Regions from separate parts of the Brevibacterium sp. Lmc1 genome, predicted to be linked through region 2. Evidence: riboswitches for the same ligand, from Rfam matches in the RefSeq annotation. Region 2 holds a riboswitch; each other region holds the start of a gene.
The links. Region 2 has a riboswitch for thiamine pyrophosphate ahead of thiC (phosphomethylpyrimidine synthase ThiC). Riboswitches for the same ligand answer to the same signal wherever they lie in the genome.
Positions count from the first base shown of each region.

Region 1: linked by a shared signal. The riboswitch ahead of thiM (hydroxyethylthiazole kinase) and the one ahead of thiC (phosphomethylpyrimidine synthase ThiC) in region 2 are both predicted to bind thiamine pyrophosphate.
Region 3: linked by a shared signal. The riboswitch ahead of AC239G_RS05385 (ECF transporter S component) and the one ahead of thiC (phosphomethylpyrimidine synthase ThiC) in region 2 are both predicted to bind thiamine pyrophosphate.
Region 4: linked by a shared signal. The riboswitch ahead of thiO (glycine oxidase ThiO) and the one ahead of thiC (phosphomethylpyrimidine synthase ThiC) in region 2 are both predicted to bind thiamine pyrophosphate.

Region 1 is NZ_CM172803.1:3,109,156-3,113,791, reverse strand. Features, by position in the region: gene AC239G_RS13955 (substrate-binding domain-containing protein) at 1-676, shown strand, start outside; gene AC239G_RS13950 (ATP-binding cassette domain-containing protein) at 775-1,599, shown strand; gene AC239G_RS13945 (sugar ABC transporter permease) at 1,596-2,807, shown strand; TPP riboswitch at 2,959-3,092, shown strand; gene thiM (hydroxyethylthiazole kinase) at 3,080-4,009, shown strand; gene thiE (thiamine phosphate synthase) at 4,006-4,636, shown strand, end outside.
Region 2 is NZ_CM172803.1:593,575-598,210, reverse strand. Features, by position in the region: gene AC239G_RS02610 (M13 family metallopeptidase) at 1-5, shown strand, start outside; gene AC239G_RS02605 (DUF1684 domain-containing protein) at 110-1,780, opposite strand; gene AC239G_RS02600 (M18 family aminopeptidase) at 1,916-3,220, shown strand; TPP riboswitch at 3,283-3,391, shown strand; gene thiC (phosphomethylpyrimidine synthase ThiC) at 3,387-4,636, shown strand, end outside.
Region 3 is NZ_CM172803.1:1,247,381-1,252,016, forward strand. Features, by position in the region: gene AC239G_RS05370 (hypothetical protein) at 1-403, shown strand, start outside; gene AC239G_RS05375 (energy-coupling factor transporter transmembrane component T family protein) at 493-1,320, opposite strand; gene AC239G_RS05380 (ABC transporter ATP-binding protein) at 1,331-2,863, opposite strand; gene AC239G_RS05385 (ECF transporter S component) at 2,863-3,492, opposite strand; TPP riboswitch at 3,515-3,623, opposite strand; gene AC239G_RS05390 (purple acid phosphatase family protein) at 3,995-4,636, shown strand, end outside.
Region 4 is NZ_CM172803.1:1,758,725-1,763,360, forward strand. Features, by position in the region: gene moeB (molybdopterin-synthase adenylyltransferase MoeB) at 1-529, opposite strand, end outside; gene AC239G_RS07800 (thiazole synthase) at 526-1,293, opposite strand; gene thiS (sulfur carrier protein ThiS) at 1,295-1,552, opposite strand; gene thiO (glycine oxidase ThiO) at 1,549-2,706, opposite strand; TPP riboswitch at 2,696-2,799, opposite strand; gene thiE (thiamine phosphate synthase) at 2,811-3,494, shown strand; gene AC239G_RS07820 (ketopantoate reductase family protein) at 3,491-4,456, shown strand; gene AC239G_RS07825 (DedA family protein) at 4,410-4,636, opposite strand, start outside.

The DNA.
Region 1 (4,636 bases), 1.7 Mb from region 2:
CTTCTTCGAAGGTGCGGATTACTACACCTCGTTCGACAACAAGAAGATCGGCAACCTGCAGGGCCAGGCCGTCCTCGACGGGCTCAAAGACGCCGGCGTCGACCCGAAATCGGGACCGGTCTGGATGGTCAATGGTGATCCGAAGGACCCGAACGCCGCGGACTTCAAGGCCGGCGCCGAAGAGACCCTCAAGGGCGCAGGCGTGGACATCGCCGCCAGCCACGACACCCTCGACTGGAACCCCGACGACGCCCGCCAGTGGGTCGAAGGTCAGCTGCAGGGCAAGGGCGAGAAGCCGATCGCGATCTACTCTGCCAACGACGGCACCGCCGGTGGCGTCATCGCCGCAACGAAGAAAGCCAAGGTCGAACCCGTCGTGACAGGTCAGGACGCCGAGGTCGACGGTCTGCAGAACATCCTCAAGGGTGACCAGTTCGCCACGATCTACAAGTCGATCCCACCGCAGGCCGAATTCGCTGCGAAGGCCGCAGTGGCCCTGGCCGCTGGAGAGGACGTCGATGCGGGAACGACCTATAAGGACACTCCGACGGACTTCGTCGAGGCCAAGGTCGTGACCAAGGACAACATCAAGGACATCGTCGGCGACCAGATCAAAGCTGATGACATCTGCACAGGCAAGGTGGAGAAGCTCTGTGCCGATGCCGGCGTGAAGTGAGCGCGTGCGCGTTCACAATCTGACGTGCCCGACCTCGAGCCGGCGACCGCCACCGGTCGCCGGCTGCCGGGGTCAACGACTGCGACAAGTAGGAACAGATGACATCAGAGACACCCGACCCGGCAACTGAGGCGACGCGGACGCCGGGCAGCGACAGCGAGCCGGTGCTCGAACTGCGCGGAATCAACAAACGGTTCGGTGCAGTCCAAGCCCTGACCGACATCCATCTCAGCGTCGGTCGCGGCGAAGTCGTCGGCCTCGTCGGCGACAACGGCGCCGGCAAATCGACCCTGATCAAGGTCATCGCCGGAGTCCACGCCGCCGATGACGGCGAACTCATCATGAACGGGACGGCGCAGAGATTCTCCTCCCCGAAGGATGCACAGAAAGCCGGAGTGGCCACAGTGTTCCAGGATCTGTCCCTGTGCGAGAACCTCGACGTGGTGGCCAACCTGTTCCTCGGACATGAGAAGACCCGCGGCGGCGTCCTCGACGAAGTGACGATGGAAGCCAAATCCTGGGAGCTGCTGCGCAGCCTCTCGGCAAAGATCCCGAGCGTGCGCGTACCGATCGCGGCCCTATCCGGCGGTCAACGTCAGACGGTCGCGATCGCCCGGTCCCTCCTCGGCGAACCATCCTTGGTCATGCTCGATGAACCGACGGCGGCACTCGGCGTCGCCCAGACGGCCGAAGTGCTCAACCTCATCGAACGGCTCAAAGAACGCGACCTCGGCGTGCTGCTCGTCAGCCACAATATGGCCGATGTGCAGGCGGTGTGCGACCGGGTGCACGTGCTGCGGCTGGGCAAGGACGCCGGTGATTTCCCCGGTGACGAGCGCACCGATGTGCTGGTCGCCGCGATCACCGGAGCCAGCGACAATGTCGTGACCAAACGCGCCGCACGGAGGGGTGAGCGTCGATGACCCGCAATTCCTTCATCACCGATGAGCGGATCTCGTCCGAAGGCGTGATCGGCACCTTCGTCCGCCGGGTCAAAGAGGGGCAGCTGGGGTCGTTCCCGGTCATCCTCGCACTCATCGTCATCGTCATCGTATTCCAGTCGGCCGACTCGAACTTCATCTCTCCGGCCAACCTAGTCAACCTCTCCACTCAGGTCGCGTTCCTCGCGATCCTGGCTCTCGGCATCAACCTCATCCTGCTCCTCGGCGAGATCGATCTGTCTCTGGCGCAATTGGGCGGTTTGGCCGCCTCGCTGCTCGGTGTCTTGGTGGTAAGGCAAGGTGTGCCGCCGGCCTTGGCGCTGGTCATCATGCTGCTGCTCGGCCTGGTCGTCGGCGCGATTCAAGGTTGGTTCTTCGCCGTCGTCGGCATCCCGGCGTTCGTCGTCACCTTGGCCGGTCTGCTCGCGTTCACCGGTCTGACTCTGACGACATTGGGCACGCAGAAGAACCTGTCGATGTCGGACACCTTCGCCTTCGACTTCGCCAGCTTCTACTTTCCTGCGATCTGGGCCTATATCTTCGGCGCCGTCGCGATCATCGGCTTCGGCGGCGGCATCATCTATTCGAAGCTGCGCCGCCACCGGGAGGGTCTCAGCGCTCCGAGCTGGACCTCTGTGATCGTGCGGATCGTGCTGCTGGCCGCGATCGTGTTCGGGTTCCTCATCCTCGTCAATCAGGACTTCGGTCTGGCGATGCCTTTCTTCCTCATGATCGTCATTGCGATCATCATCGACCTCGTGCTGCGCAAGACCCGCTACGGTCGTTCCATCTACGCCGTCGGCGGCAAGGTCGAAGCTGCACGGCGTGCCGGCATTCGCGTGACCTGGGTGCGCATCAGCGTGTTCATGGCAGCCGGAGTGCTGGCCGCATTGTTCGGCTTCATCAAGACCGGTGTGACGACAAATGCGGGATCGACGCTGGTGAGCACGCAGGACCTACTCAATGCGATCGCTGCAGCTGTCATCGGCGGCACCTCGCTGTTCGGCGGACGCGGAACCGCCTGGGCAGCCGTGCTCGGTGCTCTGGTCGTCGGTGCGATCAACAACGGTCTCTACCTCATCGGCTTCAACTCCGATGCGCAGCAGATCATCACCGCACTCGTCCTGCTCACCGCCGTCGTCATCGACGCGCTCAGCCGCCGCGGACAGAGGTACGTCGGGCGCGGGTAGTGGGGCGTGAAGCTCCCTCTGCCGACCGCTCGCCTTAGCGTCGAGCGCGCAATGCATAGCTTGATACAGCGACGTTGAGTCGAGCGGTCGGTGCTGAGCATCCAAGCAGAGTATGGAGTCGCCCGTGTCCGACCGGGCTGATACAGTCGGAGCCAATGACATGGGGTGCCTCATGAGGATCCGTGCGCACCAAAGAGTTGCGCACGGAGGACACCGAGGCTGAGAGAACACCCATCGAACCTGATCTGGGCCATACTAGCGAAGGGATCGTCATGGTTGACTTCGACCTGCGTTCTGCGAATGCGCGACTGCGCGCAAGCAATCCACTCATCCAGTGCATCACGAACACCGTCGTGCAGCAGTTCAGCGCCAACGTGCTCCTGGCCATCGGCGCCTCCCCGGCAATGCTCGACCACGAGGCCGATGCCGGACAGTTCGCCGGGATCGCAAGCGGAGTCCTCGTCAACTTCGGCACCGCCTCGAACCACCAGCTGCTCGCCGCCGATGCCGCCATCGACGTCGCCAACACCGCCGGAAAACCCTGGGTCCTCGACCCCGTGAGCGTCGGCGCCGTCGACTTCCGCACCTCCCGCATCCGCCGCGCCGCCGCCGATCACCCGACCGCCATCCGCGGCAACGCCTCCGAGATCGCCGCACTCGCCGGAGTCGGACTCGGCGGTCGTGGAGTTGACTCCACCGACGAAGTCGACGCCGTCCTTCCCGCCGCCGCGAAACTGGCCAGAGAAACCGGTGCCATCGTCGCTGTCTCCGGACCAACCGATGCCGTCGTTGCCCACATCGACGGCACTGACCACGTCGCCCGCATCTCCGGCGGACATGAGTTCATGCCGCTCGTCATCGGCACCGGCTGCTCACTCGGTGCCGTCACCGTCGCCTACCTGGCCGCCGTCCGAGCCGGACTCGCCGACCCCGACGCCGACGTCTCAGCCGTCAACGCCACTGAGCAGTCCGCGAACGGTGGGGCCGCCTCGGCGAAGTTCGAAGCCGTCGTCGCCGCCCACGCCCACTTCGCGGTCGCCGGGGAACTCGCCGCCGATGGTGCGAAGGGTCCGGGCAGCTACTCGGTGAACTTTCTCGACGCACTCCACACCGTCGACGGTGACCGACTCGCACAGGCGAGAATCGGCCTCGACACGCTCACTTCTGCGAATGAAACCGCCGGCGAAGGCGTCCAGGCATGACCGCCGGATCCGCCCACATCGCTGACAACCCGGCTGACGACGGCGCGACCGTGAACGACCGAGACGGCTCGGCCGACCGCTTCGCCGGAATCGACACGCGCCTCTACCTCGTCACCGACTCCGCGCAATGCGAGGCCGCCGGCCGCAGCGTCGCCGAGACCGTGCAGGCCGCCGTCGCCGGGGGAGTGGGCATCGTCCAGGTCCGCGACAAAGACATCGACGATGCAGGCTTCTATTCGCTCACCCGCCAGGTCATCGCCGCCGTCGATGCCGCCACCCGCGACACCGACCGCACGGTCCCCGTCGTCCTCAACGACCGCGTCGAGGTGGCCCGCCGCCTCATCGATGAAGGCGAGAACGTGCACATCCACGTCGGCCAAACTGACACCACCGTCGTCGAGGTGCGCGCCGCCCTGGGTGCGGAACCGCTCATCGGTCTCTCGGCCGCGAACAGCGACGAATTCGTCGCCGCCCGAGACTCCGGAGTCGTCGACCTCGTCGGCATCGGACCGGTCTATGACACCTCCACGAAAGCCGACGCCCCCGACGGAATCGGACCGGACCGCCTCGGGGAACTGGTGGCAGAAGCGGGCATCCCCGCGGTCGCGATCGGCGGCATCAACGCCG
Region 2 (4,636 bases):
GGTAATTGCTACCTGACGGCGGCCCAGCAACCTCGCGCGAGGTTGCTGGGCCGCCGTCAGGTAGTTCTGGGAGGAAACGGGCGCTGGGACTGAGGCTGGGAGCCGGCCGTCAGCGGTGGTGGCGGATGAGGGCGACCATGCGGTAGTCGAATTCCTGCCAGCTCGTGATCGAGGCACCGGATTCCATCGCCGACTGGAAGTCCTCGACCTCAGTGCGGTCGGACTCGAGCGGGATGTTGAAGGGCATCTCCACATAGATCAGCCCGCTGGCGTCGGTGTGGACGATGTCGAAACCGGCCTGCTTCGGGTCGAGCTCGTTGTTCATCACGATGAGCAGACGGTCCGCCGGCGCCTCGTATTCGGTTTCGATGCCGTCGACGTAGCCCTGCTGCGAACGCAGCTCCCGCTGGGCCTGGATGACGAACGCCGAGTACGCGCCGATGCCGATGACCGGAATCCGTGAAGTCAGCGCTTCGGTGGCGACATCGATGAGCCGCGACCGGGCCTTGCGCCCCAGCGGCGACAGATCCCCGCCGGACATCGCGACCCCGTCGAAGCCGACGAGCGAGATCCGCCCGTCGTCGTGGTTGGGGTTGAGGATGGTGATGTCGAGGCCGAAACGCGAATACCAGGGGCGCGTCACCTCGGCGCTCTCTTCGTCCCACCACACGTAGAAGAGGAACGGCACGTTGATCCCGGCCTCCGAGTAGAAGAATGGAGGACGCCGCTCACCTGCGGTGACGTCGAACGGAACGACGTTTCCTTCGATCGGGGCCGGGCAGGTGGCGAACGAGGTGAACGCGAACGGGTAGTTCACCGCACGGTTGAAATCGATGACGAGCGACCCGTCCTGATTCGGCACTCCGAGGTCGATGGTCCGCCACGCGGCGGTGGTGCTCCCGTTCGTCGAATCGTGGAAGTCCAGTTGGAGTCCGGTCTTCGGGCACCCGGTGGCGAGCAGGCTCACCTCACCGTGCGAGGTCTCGAAGGTGACGGTTCCCGCCGCCTGTGTCTGCAGCTGCAGGTCCTCTTGGGCGGTTTCGATGGTGTAGGTCTTGAACGGGTCGAACCTGGTGAACCGGGCGAGGAAGACGAAGTCCGGGTCCGGGTCGAAGACCGGAACCTCGAAGAACTTCCCGAGCAGCGGGGACTTCGAATTGCGCACACGCACGCCGAGGCGGCCGCCCCGATCGATGAGTTCGTAGAGGACGTTGCCGACGGTGAACCAGTTGAGCGAGCCGCCGTTCGGAAGCTTCGCGCTGAACCCGTTCTCTTCCACGCGGACCTGTGGCTTGGCGGGCGCTGCTGCGTGCCAGTCGGATCCGCCATCGGACCCCGCATCGGATCCGGCGCCCGTTCCGGCAGAAGAGTCGGCACCCGCAGCGTCTGCCGCAGCCGCGCCCACACCGGACTGGTCCATCACCCTCGGCAGAGTCGAGGTGTCGCTGGGCACGGCCGGGCTGGTCGCACGGGTCGGCCCCGAGTTGGTCACACCCGTGTCGTTCGTCCCGTTCGTCCCGTTCCCACCGGCAGCTGACTCACCGTTGTCGACCTTGCTGAGCAGGTCGAATGTCTCGGCTGCGGGGCCGGCCTTGATTCCGGTCTTCAGGGATACGGTCACCCAGCCGTCGTCGACGGTGAACGTGCCGGGGGCGTCGGTCCAGGTCGATTCGGCGTCGAGCCAGTGGAGTCCGACGACACTGAGCCAGCCGAACGGTTTCGCAAGGGCTGAGTTCCGTGAGTCGCGCCAGGTGTTCCACTCCGTCACGAACTGGTTCACGTCGAACACTCCTTGCCGTCGCTGGTGCGGTCGCAGGGTCGCTGCCCCCGCCTGATTCTCGGACCCGGTGGCAACCCGGCGTCTGAGACCTGATCTTCTTCACCTCCAAACTACCGCAAACGATAGGCTGGGGAAATGAATGAATCACTCCCGAGACCGGATGTGGCCGCGACGACAGCGGCCGACCTCGGCGACTTCGTCAGCGCATCTCCCAGCTCCTACCACGCGGTGGACACCGCGGCGAAACGCCTGGAAGAGGCCGGTTTCTCCCGCCTCGACGAGTCCGTTCCCTGGGCGCTGACGCCCGGAACCGGGCACTACGTCATCCGCGACGGCGCGCTCATCGCGTGGATGAATCCCACCGTCACCGAGGCGGCTCCCCGGTTCCGCGTGTTCGGTTCCCACACCGACTCCCCGGCGTTCAAACTCAAACCCGGCGGCGAGTTCACCGCCGAAGGCACCCGGCAGGTCGGGGTGGAGATCTACGGCGGGCCGCTGCTGAATTCGTGGCTCGATCGTGAGCTCGCGTTCGCGGGTCGGCTCGGCCTCGCCGACGGCAGCATCGTGCTCGCCCGCACCGGGCCGATCGCCCGCATCCCGCAGCTCGCGATCCACCTCGACCGGCAGGTCAATGAGGGTCTGACCTTGGACAAGCAGCGTCACACCGCTCCCGTCATCGGTCTGGCCGACCTCGCCGAGGCGGACATCATCGAACTGCTCGCCGCCTCTGCCGGGGTCGATGCCGAGTCCGTCGTCGGCCACGATGTCTACACGATTCCCGTTCAGGAGCCGGCCCTCTTCGGTGCCGCCGAGGAGTTCTTCGCCTCGCCGAGGCTGGACAACCTCCTGTCCGTCCACGCCGGCGTCACCGCGCTCACCCAGCTCGATGCCGACGGGCTCGACGGCATCCCACTGTTCGCGGCGTTCGATCATGAGGAGATCGGGTCGAATTCGCGCTCGGGCGCGTGCGGTCCGTTCCTCGCCGACGTCACCGAGCGCATCGTCGCCTCCTTGCTGCCGCAGTCGACGCGCAGCGATTATCTCGCGTCGATGTCCACCTCGGTGTGTGTCTCCTCCGATGCCGGGCATGCTGCCCATCCGAACTATCCCGAACGGCACGATCCGCATGTCCGCCCCCGCCTCGGCGGCGGTCCCCTGCTCAAGCTCAACGCTCAGCAGCGCTACGCCACGGATGCGGTGGGCACCGCCGTGTGGTCACGGGCGTGCGCGGCCGCCGGGGTCGAGTACCAGGATTTCGTGTCGAACAATGCGATGCCCTGCGGGTCGACGATCGGACCGCTGACCGCGACCCGGCTGGGCATGACGACCGTTGATGTGGGCCCGGCTCTGTACTCGATGCACTCGGCACGCGAAATGGTCGCGGTCTCCGACGTCGTCGCCCTCGGCGCCGCTGCGAAGGCGTTCCTCCAGGGCGGCTGACCCCATTCCCGTCGCTCAAGGAGCCACGGTTGTCCTCACTGCGTCAGTCGTGATAGGAATGGCACGACCCCACGGGAGCCCGCTGCAAGGGCTGAGATCGGACTGGATCGTCCGAGACCGTAGAACCTGATCCGGTTGATACCGGCGTAGGAAGTGAGGACTGCAGATGACTGCATTCACCCCTGAAACACCTGCCCCTGCCACGACTTCGTCTGACGCAGATTCGCACGACCAGTTCACCCTCGAGCAGTATCCGACGCATTCGCCGGCATGGGTCGAGGACGAGGAACACGACATCCGCGTTCCCGTGACCCGCATCGAGCTCGAGGACTCGAACGGTCGGGCCAACGATCCCGTCGACGTCTACCGCACCGTCGGGCCGGGCAGCATTCCGGAAGAGGGACTGCCCGCTCTGCGATTCCCGTGGATCGAGAACCGCCTCGACACTGAGACGTATGACGCCCGCGGCCACCGCATCGCCGATGACGGTCGTGCCGCCGTCCGCCGAGGTGCCCCGTCGCAGCAGTGGAAGGGACGCAAACCGGTCCCCCGTCGGGCCAAGTCCGGCCGCACGGTGACCCAGATGCACTACGCAAAGCAGGGCATCATCACCCCGGAGATGCGGTTCGTGGCGCTTCGCGAGCAGTGCGATGTCGAACTCGTGCGCGCCGAGCTCGCCTCCGGTCGCGCGATCATTCCGAACAACATCAATCACCCCGAATCCGAGCCGATGATCATCGGCAGGGCGTTCCTCGTCAAGATCAATGCGAACATCGGCAATTCCGCGGTCACCAGCTCCATCGCCGAGGAGGTGCAGAAGCTGCGGTGGGCCGCGAAGTGGGGTGCCGACACCCTCATGGATCTGTCGACCGGCAATGACATCCACACCACTAGGGAGTGGATCATCCGCAATTCGCCGATCCCCATCGGCACCGTCCCGATCTATCAGGCGCTGGAGAAGGTCGACGGCGATGCGAACGCGCTGACCTGGGAGATCTATCGCGACACCGTCATCGAGCAGTGCGAGCAGGGTGTCGACTACATGACCGTGCACGCCGGTGTGCTGCTGCGCTACGTTCCTCTCACGGCTGACCGGGTCACCGGGATGGTCTCACGCGGCGGGTCCATCATGGCCGGCTGGTGCCTTGCCCACCACGAGGAGAACTTCCTCTACACCCACTTCGATGAACTCTGTGAGATCTTCGCTCGCTACGATGTCGCTTTCTCGCTCGGCGACGGACTGCGCCCGGGTTCTATCGCCGATGCCAATGATGCCGCCCAGTTCGCCGAGCTCGACACTCTCGCCGAACTCACCGAACGCGCGTGGGCCCACGACGTCCAGGTGATGGTCGAAGGGCCCGGGCACATTCCGCTTCACCTCGTGCGGGAGAACGTCGAACGTCAGCAGGAGCTCTG
Region 3 (4,636 bases), 650 kb from region 2:
CGACGGCAGAGTCGACAACCACGGCTGGTGGGTCCAGGGCGCCGTCGTCGCCTACGAGCAGGAGATCGGACGCCGAGTCCCCGGCCAGCGCGCCGACGGCACTTTCGACGTCGCCGTCTCCCGCACCATTCCCGGCGATCGTTCCGCACTCATCGAAAAATTCGCGTCCCTCGTCGGCGACACCCTCAACGAGGTAGCCCTCGACGGTGATCCCCGCACCTCGGAGACGGCGAAACGCTCCTTCTGGAGAGCGAACCTCGACGGCGGCATCAAGGTCGAAGCCGCAGCCGAGACGAAGAGCGAAGACAAAACCCTCTTCGTCCTCACCACGTCAAAGCTTCCCAGCCCCGAAGCCCTCGAGGAATGGCGGGCCTTCGGCAAGGACTTCCTCAAGCAGCTCTGAGCTCTGACCGTCCGGCAGTTTTGATCGACCGCCGGTGGAACAGCTCCGACCTCTTGTGAGCACGGCAGCTCCGAGACACCCGATCCGCCTCAGCCGATGATCGGGTTCCAGACTCCGAACATGTGAGCCGCACCGATCGCGACCGCGCAGACAGCCAGACTGAGAAGCACCGCCACGACATCTCGGACCGCGAAACTCGACCGCCTGCGCCACGTGCGGCCCGGACGACCGAATGCCCGTCCCTCCATCGCCATCGCCAGGTTCGTTGCCCGGCGAATCGAGACCACGAGCAGAACGAATACCCCGCTGAAGAGGCTGCCCGTGCGCCGCAGAAGCGAACCGCCCGCGACACCTCTGGCCCGCCTGGCCATCGCCAGCACCTGCCACTCACTGACCAGCAGTCCGAGCAGACGTGAGGCCGCGAGAACCGAGACCACAACCACCTCTGGCAGCCGCAGATGCTGAATGAGCGCATCGGCGAGATCACGCGGATCGATCGTCGACGCGAGCACGATGAGCGGGATCGCCAATGCCAAGGCACGGACGAAGATCGCCGCGGCCGCGGCCAGCGACCCGGTGGTGAACAGAATCGGACCGAAGTCGACGACCACATCCCCAGTCTTCTCCGCCAACAGCGCCGTGCCCCAAGCGGCGAGCAGAGCGCCGGCGGGGAGGAACCACAGCCGCTTGGCCGCGGCCACCAGATCGAGTCCCGTCGCCGGCAGCGCCAGCACTGCCGCGAGCAGCACCACCCCGGCAGAGATGAGATCAATGCTCAGCAGCGCCCCGACCATGAGGATGAGGGCCACTGCGATCTTCGTCAGCGGATTGCACCGAGCCAAAGCGGTGGAACGCACCACGGGGATGAGCTGTCCCGGATCCTGTACGGCGACCTCAGGGGAGGGGCGAGAACGCACATCGAGACTCTCACTCACCGCGATCACCCGCCCTGACACGCGATTCCGACTCGTCGACGACATCGCGATCTGCACTCAGGCAGCCACCGAGCTTGAGGACATCGGCACCTATGGCCTCGAGGAACGCCTGATCGTGGCTGACCGCGACCACCGCGGAACCGTGTACCAAGGCGTCGAGGAACATCTCCACCAACCCCGCCCACGTCAGCGCATCCTGACCGAAGGTCGGCTCATCGACGATGAGCACCCGTGGCCGGGGCGCCAGCATCGTTGCCACCGACAGGCGTCGCTTCTCCCCACCTGAGAGACTCTGCGGATGAGCCTGCGCCAACCCGGTGAGACCGAGTCCCTCAAGAAGCTCATCCACCCGTGCCTGCGACTCGGCGGCAGACCATCCGGCCAGTCGGGGGCCCAGCTCGAGTTCGGTCGCCACGCTCGAGGTGAGGAACTGGTGTGCCGGTTCCTGGAAGACCATGCCGATGCGCGCCGCCAGCTGCTTCGACGGCCAGGCGAATGGCCGGGCCCGTTTGGCTCCGTCCCGCAGGGGCGCCTCGGCGAGGACCTGTCCGGAGAATTCGGGCAGAAGGCCCGCCAGGGTCAGGGCCGTGGTCGATTTGCCTGCCCCGTTCGCACCGACGATTCCGAGTGCCTGACCGGCACGCAGGCTCAGGTCAAGGTCGGTCGCGGCGGGGGTGGCCATGCGCGGTCGAGCAACGCTGAGCCGATGGGTGCGCAGCAGAACCTCGCCGAGGCGGCCCGTCGTCCTATTGATTTCTGCGGTTCCGCCTCGGCGCGGGTCGGGGGAGTGCCGCGGCATCCAGATTCCGCAGTCGATGAGCGTCTCGGTCAGGGCCGCCTCGGTGAAGATCTGCCCCGGAGGGCCTTGGGCGGCGATGCCTTCGCGGCCGAGCACGATGACCCGATCGACGTGATCGAGCCACAGCTCCACCCGGTGTTCGACGATGAGCATGGTCGCCTGTGTCTCGGCTTGCACGGTGAGCACGGCATCGCGGACCTCGGTCGCTGAGGCGGGATCGATATTGGCCGTCGGTTCGTCGAGGACGATGACCTCCGGGGCCATCGCATGGATCCCGGCCAGAGCCAGCCGCTGTTTGTGCCCACCGGACAGAGCGGCACTCGGATGCCCCGGCGGCAGATCGAGTCCCAGCGCCTGCAGGGACTCGGGGACCTGAGCGTCGATTGTCTCGGACGGGAGTCCGAGGTTCTCCATCCCGAACGCCACATCATCACCGATGCGGGAGAAGATCACCTGAGAATCGGGATCTTGGAGGACCAGCCCGGTGCTGCCTCGGCGGGGATCCGGTTTCTCACCGCCGACGAGGAGTTCACCGGTGGCCTCACCCGATTCCTCGGGCAGGACACCGGCGACGGCGTGGAGGAACGTCGATTTGCCGGCCCCGGAGGCGCCGAGCAGCAGCACTTTCTCTCCGGCCGTGATCTGCAGATCGAGCGGTCCGACTGCCGGCTGGTCACGGTCGGTGTGTGTCCATGAGAAGCCGGCGGCCGTGATCGGCAGCGCCATCAGCGCAGTCGGCCTGAGGCGAAGGAGCTGAGCGCTCCGGTAGCCGCGATCGCCCGGTAGGCGAACCAGGCGCCGATCCCGGAGATGACGAGGCCGGAGACGATCGCGCAGACTGCGTAGATCGCCTGGAAGCCGAACTGCCATTCGGCGTTGTACATGATGTTCTCGCTCACTGCCATGAACGCAGCCGCCAGCATGCCCGATGCGGCGGTGACCCACAGGGTGAAGCGCTTGTAGCCGAAGGCGGCGAAGACGAGTTCGGCACCGAGGCCCTGCAGCAGACCCGAGAGCAGGACGGTTGCTCCGAAGTGAGAGCCGAGGACGGCTTCGACGATGGCGGCGATGAGTTCGCACAGGAGCGCGGCACCGGGTTTGCGGATGATGGCACCGGCGAGCGGACCGGCCAGCACCCAGAGTCCTGCGATGAGACCGATCGACGGCGGGAATGCCTGGAAGGCGAGTTCGAGGACCTTCCAGCTCAGCGCCAACACCCAGAACACAAGCCCCACGGCAATGCCGAGAACGGCGGTGGTGACATAGTCGACCACCCGCCACTGTTTGGATTTCGGCGCCGCGGTGAAGGCGCGTGAAGAGGTGGGGGTGGTGCTCGGCGTAGTGGTATTCGGCATTGTGCCTCCTCATTTCAAGGAGGGGTGAAGAGTCTCGACTTCCTTCGGCGGTGCTAACCGCATCAGGTTCGAGGGTCTGCAGCTTCTTCTGCACTCTCAGCGCCCCTGACGGCGCTCCCCTGTCGTAGCCACCACTGTACAACAGGGGAGCGGGGCAGCGACCGGGATCCGTGGCGACGCGGAGGCCGGGGGCGGTCATCGAGGATTCACTTCCCGTTCCCATTCCCGTCGATGGGCCTCGAACAACCGGACACTACTGGTCAGTAGGAATGGGCGGGTGAATACGCATCGACTTAAGAGACCGCTCAGTGCCCTGTCTGCCGCTACCCTGCTCGCCGCTCTGGTGGCGGCCCCGGTTCCCGTGCGTGCCGAGCCATCTCTCGGTTCCGGAGGGTCGACCGCGACCCAGGGCGCGAATGCCGACTCTGCTCAGACTCCGAGCCCTGACCGGACGGATTCGCCCGCCGAGGCGGATGCTGGGAGCGAGGCTATCACCGATACCGTGTTGCAGGTCGGGGCCGACTCCACGGCGCGCAACCTCTCGTGGATGAGTGAGAGTGCCGGTGGGGGAGAGGTCCGGTGGGCGCCGGCGAGTGAGCTCGTTGGCGGAAAGCTCCCCGCCGATGCTGACAAGGCTGAGACCACGGACTCGGGCCTTGCCGCCGACCTCAAGCGTCACTTCAACCATGCGAGCATGACCGACCTGAAACCTGGCATTGACTACGCCTACCAGGTCGGCAGCGAAGAGGACGGGTACACCGAGGTGGAGCAATTCACCACAGGATCTGCTGGAGGAGACGACGAATTCCTCGTCTTCGGCGACCCCCAGGTCGGCGCCGGAGGCGGAGATCCCGACGACGCTGCCGGTTGGGACCGGACCCTGTCCTCGGCAGTGGCCACCGCTGACGAACCGAGCTTCTTCTACTCGCTGGGAGACCAGGTCAACTCCGCCGGCAACCAGGAGCAGTATGCTCAATACCTGGCACCGGAAGCGACCCGCACGATCCCGCAGGCGACGACGATCGGCAACCACGATGTGTCTTCGAAAGCCTATGAGCAGCACTTCAACCGACCGAATGTGAGCCAGGATCACGGCGGTGGCGGCGACTACTGGTTCATCGACGATGGAGTCCTGTTCCTCAAC
Region 4 (4,636 bases), 1.2 Mb from region 2:
GACCGGCGAAGCGGAAGATCGTGCCCCACACCAACGGGGTGCCGGTGAGTTCGGCGGCATCATTGGATAAGTACCGAGTGGCGAAGTTGTCCGCCCCGTCAACGACGACATCGTGTTCAGCGAAGAGACCGAGCACATTCTCCGGGCTCAGCCGTTCCGCGATCGTGCGCACCTCGAAGTTCGGATCGAGCCGGTGCACGGCATCGGCGGCAGATGAGACCTTCGGTCGGCCCACATCCGCATTCCGGTGGATGATCTGGCGCTGCAGGTTCGAAGCCTCCACCACGTCATCGTCGATGATCGTGATCGACCCGACTCCTGCGGCCGCGAGATAGTTGAGGACTGGAGCCCCGAGCCCGCCGGCGCCGATGACCAGCACCGAGGCGGCCCGCAGACGCCGTTGTCCCTCGAGTCCGAATCCCGGCAGGCTCAGGTGCCGGGAGTAGCGTTCCAGCTCCGTCCGGGACAGAGACTCCACGGGGTCGACGAGAGGAGGCAGCGACGGAGGAGTGGCGGCAACGGTGGTCATTGTGCTGCGAGCATTCCATCGAACGGCGATGATGCCAATGCCAACGGTCGTTTGGGAATCCTCCCGGCTCCGGCCGCCAGATGCCCGGCCTCGACGGCCAAAGCCATCGCCCGGGCCATGGCGTGAGCATCGTGGGCGCGGGTGACCGCCGAGGCCAGCAGCACCGCGGTGCACCCGAGCTCCATCGCCAGAGCGGCATCGGAGGCGGTGCCTACACCGGCGTCGAGGATGACGGGCACCTGTGCACGGGAGACGATGGTCTCGATGTTGTGAGGGTTGAGGATGCCCAGCCCACTGCCGATCGGAGCACCGGCCGGCATCACCACAGCTACACCAGCGTCCTCCAGACGCTTCGCCAGGGCCGGATCGTCGTTCGTGTAGGCGAAGACCGTGAACCCATCGAGGACGAGCTCCTCGGCTGCGGCGAAGAGCTCGATGGGATCCGGCAGCAGGGTGTCCTCATCGGCGATGACCTCGAGCTTCACCCAATTCGTCTCCAGCGCCTCTCGGGCCAGTCGGGCGGTGAGCACGGCGTCTCGGGCCGTATAGCAGCCGGCGGTGTTCGGCAGCACCCGAATACCCAGACGCTGGAGCATGGTGAACACTGAGTCGCGGGACTCGGCGTCGAAACGGCGCATCGCCACAGTGGTCAGCTCGGTTCCCGAAGCCACGAGTGCGTCTTCGAGAATGCTCAGGGAACTCGCCCCTCCCGTGCCCATCACGAGGCGAGACGACATCTCCACATCATCGATCGTCCAGGTCATCTCAACCTCCCTGCACAGCGGTGACGATGTCGACGGTGTGCCCGTCGGCCAGGGTGCAATCGGACCAGGCACCGCGACGGATGACTTCACCGTCGACGGCCAGGGCGATGCCCAGGCGGCCGCCGTCGGCTGGTGTCCCATCGGGGTTCAGCTCCCGTCCGGTGACGTCGGCGATGAGGTCGAGCGCCGAGGTGGCACCCGGCAGCTCATGGCGAGCGCCGTTGAGGACGATGGTCGGTGAGTGTTCGTGGTCGGTCATGAGATGCTCCTCATCGGGTAGGCACTGGTGTGGTCTGTGGTGAAGCGGTGTGGGGACACGGACTCGAGCGTCCCGTCAGGAGGCCAGTCGGAGGCGACGCCCAGGGCGAGCTCGGCACCGAGCCTGCCGCCGAACGGGGCCAAGAGGATGCCGTGGCGGAAATACCCGGTGCTCACGATGCAGCCGGGATCGATGCGGCCGATCATCGGCAGGTCGTCCGGAGAACCGGGCCGGGCACGGGTGGTGATATCGGTGATCTCCGCGTCGAGGATGCCCGGGACCAGTCGCTGCCCGTCGGCGAGCAGCCGGTGAATCGCCCCGGCCGGAGTGCCGGAGAGTCCGTCCTCACGCGAACTGGCACCGAGCACGATCTCGCCGTCCGGGCGAGGAACCAGGTAGACGGGGCGACCATTGACCAGCCCGCGGATGGTGCGGCTCAGCAGCGGAGTCGCCTTCGCGGAGGCGCGCAGTCGCAGAACATCACCCCAGACCTCACGCAGAGGCAGCTGCGGGGCACCGACGAACGCGGACACAGCGCTGCCGGCGCAGATGATCACCTGATCGGCCTCCAACCGGCGGCCATCGCCCAGTGCGACTCCCACAGTCGTATCGCCGTCCTTGATCAGGCTGGCCGCCCGCTGGCGAATGAAGCCTCCTGAGTGAGAGGACAGGACAGTCAGCAATGCGGCAGTGAGCCGACGGGGGTCGATCGAGTGATCGCCTGGAATGTGCACGGCCCCGGCGACGGCAGGCGACAACGACGGCTCAACCCGGCGGGCAGCACTGCCGGTGATGAGCTCGGTGGCGAAACCGGACCGCGACTGTGCATCGCGCAGCTCCCGCAGAGCCTGCAGATCAGCTCGGTCACCGGCGCACACCAATGTTCCGGCATCCGAAAAACCGAGATCGCTGCCAGCGGCGCTCGCCACCTCGGCGGAGAACTGAGGATACATCTGCGCGGAGGCTCGCATCAGCGGGTACAGGGGAGTCTGCCCCCAGACCACCTCGGCGGCGGGAGCGAGCATCCCTGCGGCAGCATGGCTCGCACCCTGAGCGGGCGCAGGATCGATGATGGTGACTTCGGTACCGAGGCGGCGCAGATACCAGGCCGTGGACAGGCCGATGATCCCGGCGCCGACGACAATGACTCTCACAGCTTCTCCCTCCGGCGGCATGATCCGCATCAGGTCTGACGGTCGGCTCTTACGCCCTCTCAGCCTCGTTGGGAGGCTCCCGCGAACTCCTCTACTCTATGACCATGACCACACAGATGCCACCGCGCACCGCAGCGCGGCAGACGAAGAGAGCCTGGAGAGAGGCACGACTGGCAGAGGCGAAGCTCTACCTGTGCACCGATGCCCGGACCGGTCAGGGCGACCTCGCCGAGTTCCTCGACGCCGCCTACCGTGGAGGTGTCGACATCATCCAACTGAGGGACAAGAGCCTCGAGGCCCGCGCCGAGATCGCGGCATTGGAGGTCCTCAAAGATATTGCCGCCCGTCACGACAAGCTCTTCTCAGTCAATGACCGTGCCGACGTTGCGCTGCTGACCGACGCCGACGTCTTCCACGTCGGTCAAGGCGACCTCACCAGTGCTCAGGCCAGGGCTGTGCTCGGACCCGATGTCATCCTCGGCCGCTCGACCCATTCCCTCAAGCAGGCGCTCGCCGCCGAGGCGGACCCGGAGACCGACTATTTCTGTGTCGGGCCGGTCTGGGAGACCCCGACGAAGCCAGGCCGCGCCTCTGTGGGGACGGCGCTGCTGACCGCCACCGCCGCCGAGGCGGCCAAACCGTGGTTCGCCATCGGTGGTATCGCGACCGGGGAGAGGCTGGACGCGATCCGGCAGGCGGGCGCGAGGCGTGCCGTCGTCGTCCGTGCGATAGCCTCGGCTGAGGATCCCGCTGCGGCCGCGCGGGAGCTCAAGGAGGAGTTGGAATGACCCAAGCAGCTGACAGAGCATCCGAGGGAATCGGTGCTGGCGCTGACCTGTCGATTCTCATCGCCGGGGCGGGGGCGACCGGCGGAGCGTTCGGCACCTATCTGCAGGAGGCCGGACGCGATGTCACTTTCCTGCTCCGGCAGGCACGGGCGGAGACGGTCCGCGCGGAGGGACTGCGCTTCACTGCACCCGGTGATGATCGGACGAATCAGGTCGATGTCATCACCGCTGAGGAACTCACAGCCGCATCACGAACCTTCGACCTCGTCATCGTCGCGGTCAAAGCGGGTGGACTCGACTCGGTCATCGCCGATATCGGACCGGCTGTGGGCGAGCAGACGACGATCATTCCGTTCCTCAACGGCATGGCTCAGATCGAGAAGCTGCAGAGCAGATACCCCGGACAGGTGCTCGGAGGGTTCGTCAAGATCGTCGGCACCATCAGGGACGGAGCCGTCGTCCAGCTCACCGACCTGGCCGTGATGACCATCGGAGATCTCCACGGCGCCGAAGTGCCCACACGCATCTCCGAGGCGCTCGATGTGCCCGGATTCAAACTCCAGACCGTCGATGGAATCATCGACGGGCTGTGGGAGAAATGGATCTTCATCGCCGCGGCAGGAGTCGTCACCTGCCTGTTCCGCGCCCCGGTCGGAGCGATCATGGAAGCCGGCGGCAGATCGCACGTGTATGCCATCATCGATGAACTCGAAACCGTGGCGGCTGCGGCAGGACACCCGGTGTCGGAAGCCTCCCACGCCATGACTATCAAGATGCTCACCGAGGACGGTTCCGCCTTCACCTCATCCCTCTACCGGGATGTGACGGCAGGGCTGCCGAGCGAAACGGAGCACATCCTCGGCGACCTGTCGATCAAGGCGGAGGATCTGGGAGTGGCGACTCCGCTGCTCGACCTCACACTTGTGCAGCTGCGGGCAGGGGAAGCCCAGAAGCGGCTCTGACTTCGGCAATGCCGGTGCGCAGCATCGCCAGATACGGCTCCTGCGGCTGAGCGTGTTCGACGTCTGACGAACGATGCGCGGCGGTGAACGTGACCATCGGGACACCGTCGACATCATCGAGGACGAGCAGCGTCTCGTACCCGCCCGGACCCAGAGAGTGGGAGCTGCCGGCTGCCAGAT